DNA from 2 places in the Streptomyces sp. NPDC001903 genome. Region 2 is predicted to be linked to the other one. Evidence: riboswitches for the same ligand, from Rfam matches in the RefSeq annotation. Region 2 holds a riboswitch; the other holds the start of a gene.
The links. A riboswitch is a leader RNA that binds a small molecule or an ion and turns the genes downstream of it on or off. The one in region 2 is predicted to bind cobalamin.
Positions count from the first base shown of each region.

Region 1: another riboswitch for cobalamin. It lies ahead of ACFYZS_RS02820 (energy-coupling factor ABC transporter permease); the one in region 2 lies ahead of ACFYZS_RS01455 (ribonucleoside-diphosphate reductase subunit alpha).

Region 1 is NZ_JBIASZ010000001.1:608,223-611,900, reverse strand. It holds gene ACFYZS_RS02830 (SsgA family sporulation/cell division regulator) at 77-484, shown strand; gene ACFYZS_RS02825 (hypothetical protein) at 602-1,102, shown strand; cobalamin riboswitch at 1,173-1,397, shown strand; gene ACFYZS_RS02820 (energy-coupling factor ABC transporter permease) at 1,426-2,127, shown strand; gene ACFYZS_RS02815 (energy-coupling factor ABC transporter substrate-binding protein) at 2,133-2,513, shown strand; gene cbiQ (cobalt ECF transporter T component CbiQ) at 2,517-3,266, shown strand; gene ACFYZS_RS02805 (energy-coupling factor ABC transporter ATP-binding protein) at 3,263-3,678, shown strand, end outside.
Region 2 is NZ_JBIASZ010000001.1:316,673-320,350, forward strand. It holds gene ACFYZS_RS01455 (ribonucleoside-diphosphate reductase subunit alpha) at 1-1,883, opposite strand, end outside; cobalamin riboswitch at 2,023-2,164, opposite strand; gene ACFYZS_RS01460 (GNAT family N-acetyltransferase) at 2,199-2,699, opposite strand; gene ACFYZS_RS01465 (Uma2 family endonuclease) at 2,778-3,362, shown strand; gene ACFYZS_RS01470 (CstA-like transporter-associated (seleno)protein) at 3,417-3,614, opposite strand; gene ACFYZS_RS01475 (carbon starvation CstA family protein) at 3,611-3,678, opposite strand, start outside.

The DNA of each region.
Region 1 (3,678 bases), 290 kb from region 2:
GCGGCCGGAGGGTGGGCTAGCTTGCCCGAGAGGGCCGCGAGCGCCCCGGCGGGGACACGAGAGAGAGGCGCAGCGCATGGACGGCATCGAGTACCGCGTCCTCCCGCTCCGGCTGGAGGCCGCGCCCGAGCCCGTGCCGGTGTGCGGGGCCTTCACCTACCGCCGCGACCGGCCCTACGAGCTGGCGCTCGACTTCCGGGGCGCCGGGATGCACCTGGCGCACTGGGTGTTCTCCCGGGACCTGCTGCTCGACGGGGAGACCCGCGCGACGGGCGAGGGGGACGTCCGGGTGTGGCCGCGCTGGCAGGGCGGGGAACCGCGGGTCTTCCTCGCCTTCACCAACGGTGCGCAGAGCTGCGTGGTGTCCGCCCGGGCGAAGGACGTACGGGTGCTGTGCCGGCGGCTGGTCGCGCTGGTGCCGCGGGGCGAGGAGCGGCGGCACTACGACCTCGACGCCGAGCTGAGCACCCTCCTGCCCCGGTAGAGCCCCATCTGAGAGGCTTTCTTTTGGTTTGGTGCGTTTTGGGTGCAACCATGAGCCTGCCGGGAGCGTCCTCGGCAGTGACACCGGTCCCCGTCTCCGAAGAATCAGGGGGACGTCATGAACCACCTCCGCCACCGGCGGCTCGTGGCCCTCGCCACAGGTGCGCTGCTCACCGCCGGGATCACCCTCGCCGCGCCGGCCTCCGCCGCCGTCCGGCCCACGCCGCTCGTCGTGAACGCCCGCTGGGGCGGACACTGCACGTACGACCGCATCGTCATCGACCTGCGGGGGTACGTCCCCCAGGCCACGGTCACCCGCGTTCCCCGGCTGGTCCACGACGGGTCCGGCGCGCCGGTCCCGCTGGCCGGGAAGCACTTCCTCCAGATCCGACTGCACCCCGCCGAGGCGCACGACCGCGCGGGCGACAGCACGTACCGCGGACCGAAGCTGGTCAAGATCCATCTGCCGCGACTGAAGGGCCTCGCCCTGACCGGCGACTTCGAGGGGTACGTGACCTTCGGCGCCGCCTTCGACGGCAAGCCCTCCTACCGCTCCTTCACACTGCACGCGCCCGAGCGGTTCGTGCTGGACGTCGCGCACCGCGACGTGTGCCGCTGAGGGCCGGGCGGGCGGGCGCCCCCGGGCGCCCCGGCGTGCGCGCCGGGTTGGTACAGGTCCGTCCGTCCGACTAGGGTCAACGGGCCTTGGTGTTCGGGAAACCGGTGGGAAACCGGTGCGGCCCTCGCCACTGTGAACGGGAAGTCCGGCTCCACTCTCCCCCAGACTCCGTCCGGGAGGTGCCCCCATCGGGAAGCCACTGGGCGGAGCGGAAGGATCCGCGCCGCCCGGGAAGGCGGAGCCAGGGCATCAGCACCCGTGAGCCAGGAGACCGGCCGGGGCGCGTTGTCCATCCACGAGGTGCTGGAGAGGTCTCCCCACTCATGCATATAGCCGAGGGGTTCCTACCCCCTTTGCACGCGGTCGCCTGGGGCGCCGCGTCCGCTCCCTTCGTCGTCCACGGTGTCCGCGCCCTCACCCGTGAGGTGAAGGCGAACCCGGAGAGCACGCTGCTGCTCGGCGCGTCCGGAGCGTTCACTTTCGTCCTGTCCGCCTTGAAGATCCCTTCCGTGACGGGCAGTTGCTCGCACCCCACCGGGACCGGACTCGGGGCCATCCTGTTCCGGCCGCCGATCATGGCGGTGCTCGGCACGATCACCCTGCTCTTCCAGGCACTGCTGCTGGCGCACGGCGGGCTGACCACCCTCGGCGCGAACGTCTTCTCGATGGCGATCGCCGGGCCGTGGGCCGGGTACGGGGTCTACCTGCTGCTGAAGCGCTTCGACGTCCCCCTGATGGTGACCGTCTTCTTCGGCGCCTTCTTCGCCGACCTGGTCACCTACTGCGTGACCTCCGTGCAGCTGGCGCTGGCCTTCCCGGACCCGGCTTCCGGGTTCCCGGGCGCGCTCGCGAAGTTCGGGGGCATCTTCGCCGTGACCCAGATCCCGCTCGCGGTGAGCGAGGGGCTGCTGACGGTGCTCGTGATGCGGCTGCTGATGCAGTCGAGCAAGTCGGACCTGGTCCGGCTGGGCGTGGCGAAGCTGAGCGGGCGCGGCGGGCAGAGCGAGCGGAAGGCGGCGGTCTGATGGGGATGAGCCGGAACGCGAAGATCAACTCCCTGCTGCTGCTCCTGGTGGCGGCGCTGGCGGTACTGCCGATCGCGCTCGGGATGGGCGAGGGCAAGGAGGAGCCGTTCACGGGCGCCGACGCGCAGGCGGAGTCGGCGATCACCGAGCTGAAGCCGGACTACGAGCCGTGGTTCTCGCCGCTGTACGAACCCCCCTCCGGGGAGGTGGAGTCGGCCCTGTTCGCCCTCCAGGCGGCGCTGGGCGCGGGCGTGCTCGCGTACTACTTCGGCGTCCGCAAGGGCCGCCGCCAGGGCGCTGCGCTCGCCGCCGCCGCGGGCCCTGCGGACACCGCCGGGGCGTCCGCTGCCGCCGGGGCGGCCGACACGGCCGCCGCGGAGTCGTAGGCGGTGCTGCCGATCGACGTGGCCGCGCACGGGAGCCGGTGGCGGCGCCGGCATCCGCTGGAGAAGGCCCTGCTGGGGCTCGGGCTGACGGTCACGGCCGTGTGCCTGCCGCCCTGGCCCGGCGGGCCGCTGGTCGCCGCCGCCACGCTCGCCGTGCTGCTCGGCCCGGCCGGCGTGGCCGGGCGGCAGCTGTGGCGGGCCTTCAGGATCCCGCTGGGCTTCTGCTTCACCGGCGCGCTGCCGCTGCTGGTCGCCGTCGGCGGGCCGGCCGGGTTCGTCTCGCTCGCGCCCGACGGCCCCCGGCATGCGGCGGAGCTGCTGCTGCGGACCTCGGCGGCCTCCCTCGGCGTGCTGCTGTTCGCCTTCACCACGCCCGTCTCGGACGTGCTGCCCCGGCTGGTCCGGGCCGGGGTCCCGGCGCCGGTGGTGGACGTGGCCCTGGTCATGTACCGCATCGGCTTCCTGCTGCTGGACTCGATGGCCCAGGTACGGCGCGCCCAGGCGGCCCGGCTGGGCCAGTCCGGGCGGGCGGCGGTATGGCGTTCGCTCGCCGGGCTCGCCGCGACCTCCTTCGTACGGGCCTTCGATCGCGCGGCGCGGCTCCAGGACGGCCTGGCCGGGCGCGGCTACAACGGCGCGCTGCGGGTCCTCGTACCCGAGGCGGCCCTGTCCTGGCGGTTCCTGGCGGCCTCGGGGGCACTGCTGGCGGCCCTGATCACCCTGACCCTCACCCTGAAGGGGCTCTACCTGTGAACCCGTTGGTGGAACTGGCCGGCGCCGGCTACGCGTACGAGGACGGACCCGCGGTCCTGGCCGACGTGGACTTCTCCATCGCCGAGGGCCGGGCGCTGGTCCTGCTGGGCCGCAACGGCAGCGGCAAGACCACGCTGATGCGGCTGCTGAGCGGGGGCCTGCGGCCCGGCTCGGGCGCGCTGCGCCTCGACGGCGCGGCGGTCTCGTACGACCGGGCGGGGCTGATCCGCCTGCGCACGGCGGTGCAGCTGGTGGTCCAGGACCCGGACGACCAGCTGTTCGCGGCCTCGGTGGAGCAGGACGTCTCCTTCGGCCCGATGAACCTGGGGCTGGCGGCGGAGGAGGTGCGCGCCCGCGTGGACTCGGCGCTCGCCGCGCTGGACATCACGGCGCTGCGGGACCGGCCGACGCA
Region 2 (3,678 bases):
ACACCGGCGATCGAGGCGATCGTCGCCGTCGGGGCGATGGCCAGCAGCAGCGAGTTGCGCATGCCGCTCTTCGCGACGCGGGCGCGCAGGGCGTCCCAGCGCTCGGGCCAGTTCAGCTCGACCTCGTAGTGGTCCGGGTGCAGGACACCGCGGGCGGTACGGGTCTGCTCCCAGGCCGGGAGCGGGCCGCTGCGCTCGGCGAGGTCGCAGGAGGCCTCGTACGCGGCCAGCATGATGCGCTCGGAGAGCTTGGTGGACAGCGCCTTCGCCTCGGGGGAGTCGAACGGCAGCTTCAGCTTGAAGAAGACGTCCTGGAGGCCCATCGCGCCCAGGCCCACCGGACGCCAGCGGGCGTTGGAGCGGCCGGCCTGCTCGGTCGGGTAGAAGTTGATGTCCACGACGCGGTCGAGGAAGGTGACGGCCGTGCGGACGGTCTCGTCCAGCCGCTCCCAGTCGATCTCACCGGTCTCGGCGAGGACGAACGCGCCCAGGTTGACCGAGCCCAGGTTGCAGACGGCGGTCTCGCCGTCGTTGGTGACCTCGATGATCTCGGTGCACAGGTTCGAGGAGTGGACGACGGTGCCCGGCTCGGCGGTCTGGTTCGCCGTGCGGTTGGAGGCGTCCTTGAAGGTCATCCAGCCCTGACCGGTCTGCGCGAGGGTGCGCATCATCCGGCCGTACAGGTCGCGGGCGGGCATGGTCTTGCGGGCGAGGCCCGCCGCCTCGGCCTTGCGGTAGGCGGCGTCGAACTCGTCGCCCCACAGGTCGACCAGCTCGGGCACGTCGGCCGGGGAGAACAGCGACCAGTCGGCGTCCGCGTTCACGCGGCGCATGAACTCGTCCGGCACCCAGTGCGCCAGGTTCAGGTTGTGCGTACGGCGCTGGTCCTCGCCCGTGTTGTCGCGGAGCTCCAGGAACTCCTCGATGTCCGCGTGCCAGGTCTCCAGGTAGACCGCGGCGGCGCCCTTGCGGCGGCCGCCCTGGTTCACGGCGGCGACGGAGGCGTCGAGGGTCTTCAGGAACGGCACGATGCCGTTGGAGTGGCCGTTCGTGCCGCGGATCAGCGAACCGCGGGCGCGGATGCGCGAGTACGAGAGGCCGATGCCGCCGGCGTGCTTCGACAGGCGCGCGACCTGGTGGTAGCGGTCGTAGATCGAGTCGAGCTCGTCCAGCGGGGAGTCCAGCAGGTAGCAGGAGGACATCTGCGGGTGCCGGGTGCCGGAGTTGAAGAGCGTGGGGGAGGACGGCAGGTAGTCGAGGCGGCTCATCAGCCGGTAGAGCGAGGCCACTTCCTCGACGGCCTGGACGCTGTCGTTCTCGGCGAGGCCGCACGCCACGCGCAGCATGAAGTGCTGCGGGGTCTCGATCACCTGGCGGGTGATCGGGTGGCGCAGCAGGTAGCGGCTGTGCAGGGTGCGCAGACCGAAGAAGCCGAAGCGGTCGTCGGCGCCCTCGGCCAGCGTGTGCTCGACCAGCGCGTCCAGGCGGCTCGCGTGCAGCGCCACGAACTCGGCGGTGCGGTCCGCGATCAGGCCCTCGCGGTGGCCGACCGCGACGGAGGCGGAGAAGGAGGTGGCTCCCTGGCCCGCGGCTTCCTCGGCGACGGCCAGCGTCAGCAGCCGGGCGGCGAGCCGGGAGTACGCCGGGTCCTCGGAGATCAGGCCGGCGGCGGCCTCCGTGGCCAGGGCGCGCAGTTCGGCCTCGTCGGCGGCGGCGCTGCGCCCGCGGAGCGCGGCGGCGGCGACCCGGCCCGGGTCGGTGTCGGGGAGGTCGGCCGTCAGCTCGGTGAGGATGCGCAGCAGCGCGGCCCCAGGTCCCCCGGTCTCGATTCCGGTGTCGGACGGGTCGGACTCGGCGCGCGGTGCGGAAGGCGCGATGGTCACGGGGGGAGCTCTCCCTCGCTCGGTTCCGGGACACCTGCGGTGCGGGTTCGAGCGGGCGCGCGCGGGCATGACGGGGCAGCACCGAGCGGCGTCCACCGGCCCAACCGCGAGGCCCGGACGTATCGACACCCGGTTCGGTCGAGCCGGGCGCACTGTCGGCAGGTCATCGGACTTGCGGTGACACCAATGGGTGTATTTCATACCGTTGCGGGACAGTTCCGGATTCCCACCGGATTCCCCTGCGACGACAGCGAGGACGAGCATACATGTGGGGGCCGCGTCATGCGCGACCCCCTAGATGTTGTGTCGGCGTGGCTACAGTTCGAGACCGTACGTGAGCAGAGGGAGGCCGGGGACGGGCTCCCAGTCCCGTTCCGGCGTGCGTACGAAGCCGAGCCGTTCGTAGATCCGGTGGGCGCCGACCATGTCGTCCGTGGTGGACAGCACGAGGCGCCGTACGCCCTCGATCGCCCGGGCGCGGTCCGCGCAGGCCCGCACCAGCGCCTCCCCGGCCCCGCGACCGCGGCCCTCCCGGGCGACGGCCAGCATCCGGAACTCGGCCTCGCCCGGGCCGGCGATGTCGCACAGCGGGCTCCCGGGCGCGGCGAAGGCCACACCGCCGAGGAGCCGGCCGTCGCCCGTCGCGGCGACGAGTATCACCCCGTCGGCGGCGCGCCCGGCCACGTCGCGCAGCCGCGCGAGGTACGGATCGTCCTCGCCGAACGTCAGCAGCCCGTCCCCGAGGTAGGCCTGCGCGGTGATCTCCCCGAGCGTCCCGTACTCCGCCGCCAGCGCTTCCCTGATCACGATGTCCATGCGGTCGAGTGTGCCGGACGGCCGTCGGTGCCCGGCGCTATCGTCGGAGACGGCACCGTCGAGGAAGGCGAGCGAGGCATGACCGTGACTACCGACCGGCCCCACATGACGACCGAAGTGTTCGAGCACCTCGCTCGGATAGCGGCCCGCGAGGAGGAGGGGCTGCGACTGGAATTCATCGGCGGGGTGCTGAGGAGCAAGGCAATGACGGACGGGGACCACGGGCGGATCATTCTGTGGTTGACGCGGATCTGCATCCAGCACCACCCGGGCTTCTGGCTGCACCCAGGGCAGGGAATCAAGGCAGAGCAGTACCGGGAGGGCCGTGCCATTCCGGACGGCGTACTGGCCCACGAGGACGCGTTCGTCGGGCAGGGCGACTGGGTGGACCCTGGCCCGATCCTGATGGCTGTTGAGGTGACCTCGTGGGACTCCGACACCGAGCGGCGAGACCGGATCGAGAAGCCGCGTGCCTACGCGGAGACCGGCATCCCCGTCTACCTGCTCGTCGATCGGCTCAAATGCCAGGTTCTCGTCCACAGCGACCCGGATGGCGCCCGCTACGAGACCGTACGCACGGTGCCGTTCGGCAGGGAAGTCCGGCTCCCGGACCCTGTCGGCATCACCCTGGATACCGAGCCCCTCAAGGACTGGGTGCGCTGACCCGCACAACGCGAAGGGCTCCGTCGGTGACCGGCGGAGCCCTTCACTCGCGGCTCAGCAGCAGCGGAAGCCCTCGCGGGGGTCCGCCTCGCGGGAGTCCGTACGGGCGCGCTCGAAGGCGCGGCGGGTCATGACCCGCGCGTCCGGGTCGTGCGTACGGGCGTGGGCGACGTAGCGGTCGTACGCCGCCTCGCCCGAGAACTCCCGTACGAAGAACCGCGCCTTCGACAGCGCCGCGCGGACCCCGCTCACGCCACCGGCTCCTTCACGCGACCGCCGCCCGAGTCCAGGCCGGCGGCGGCGAGCTCCGCCCGCT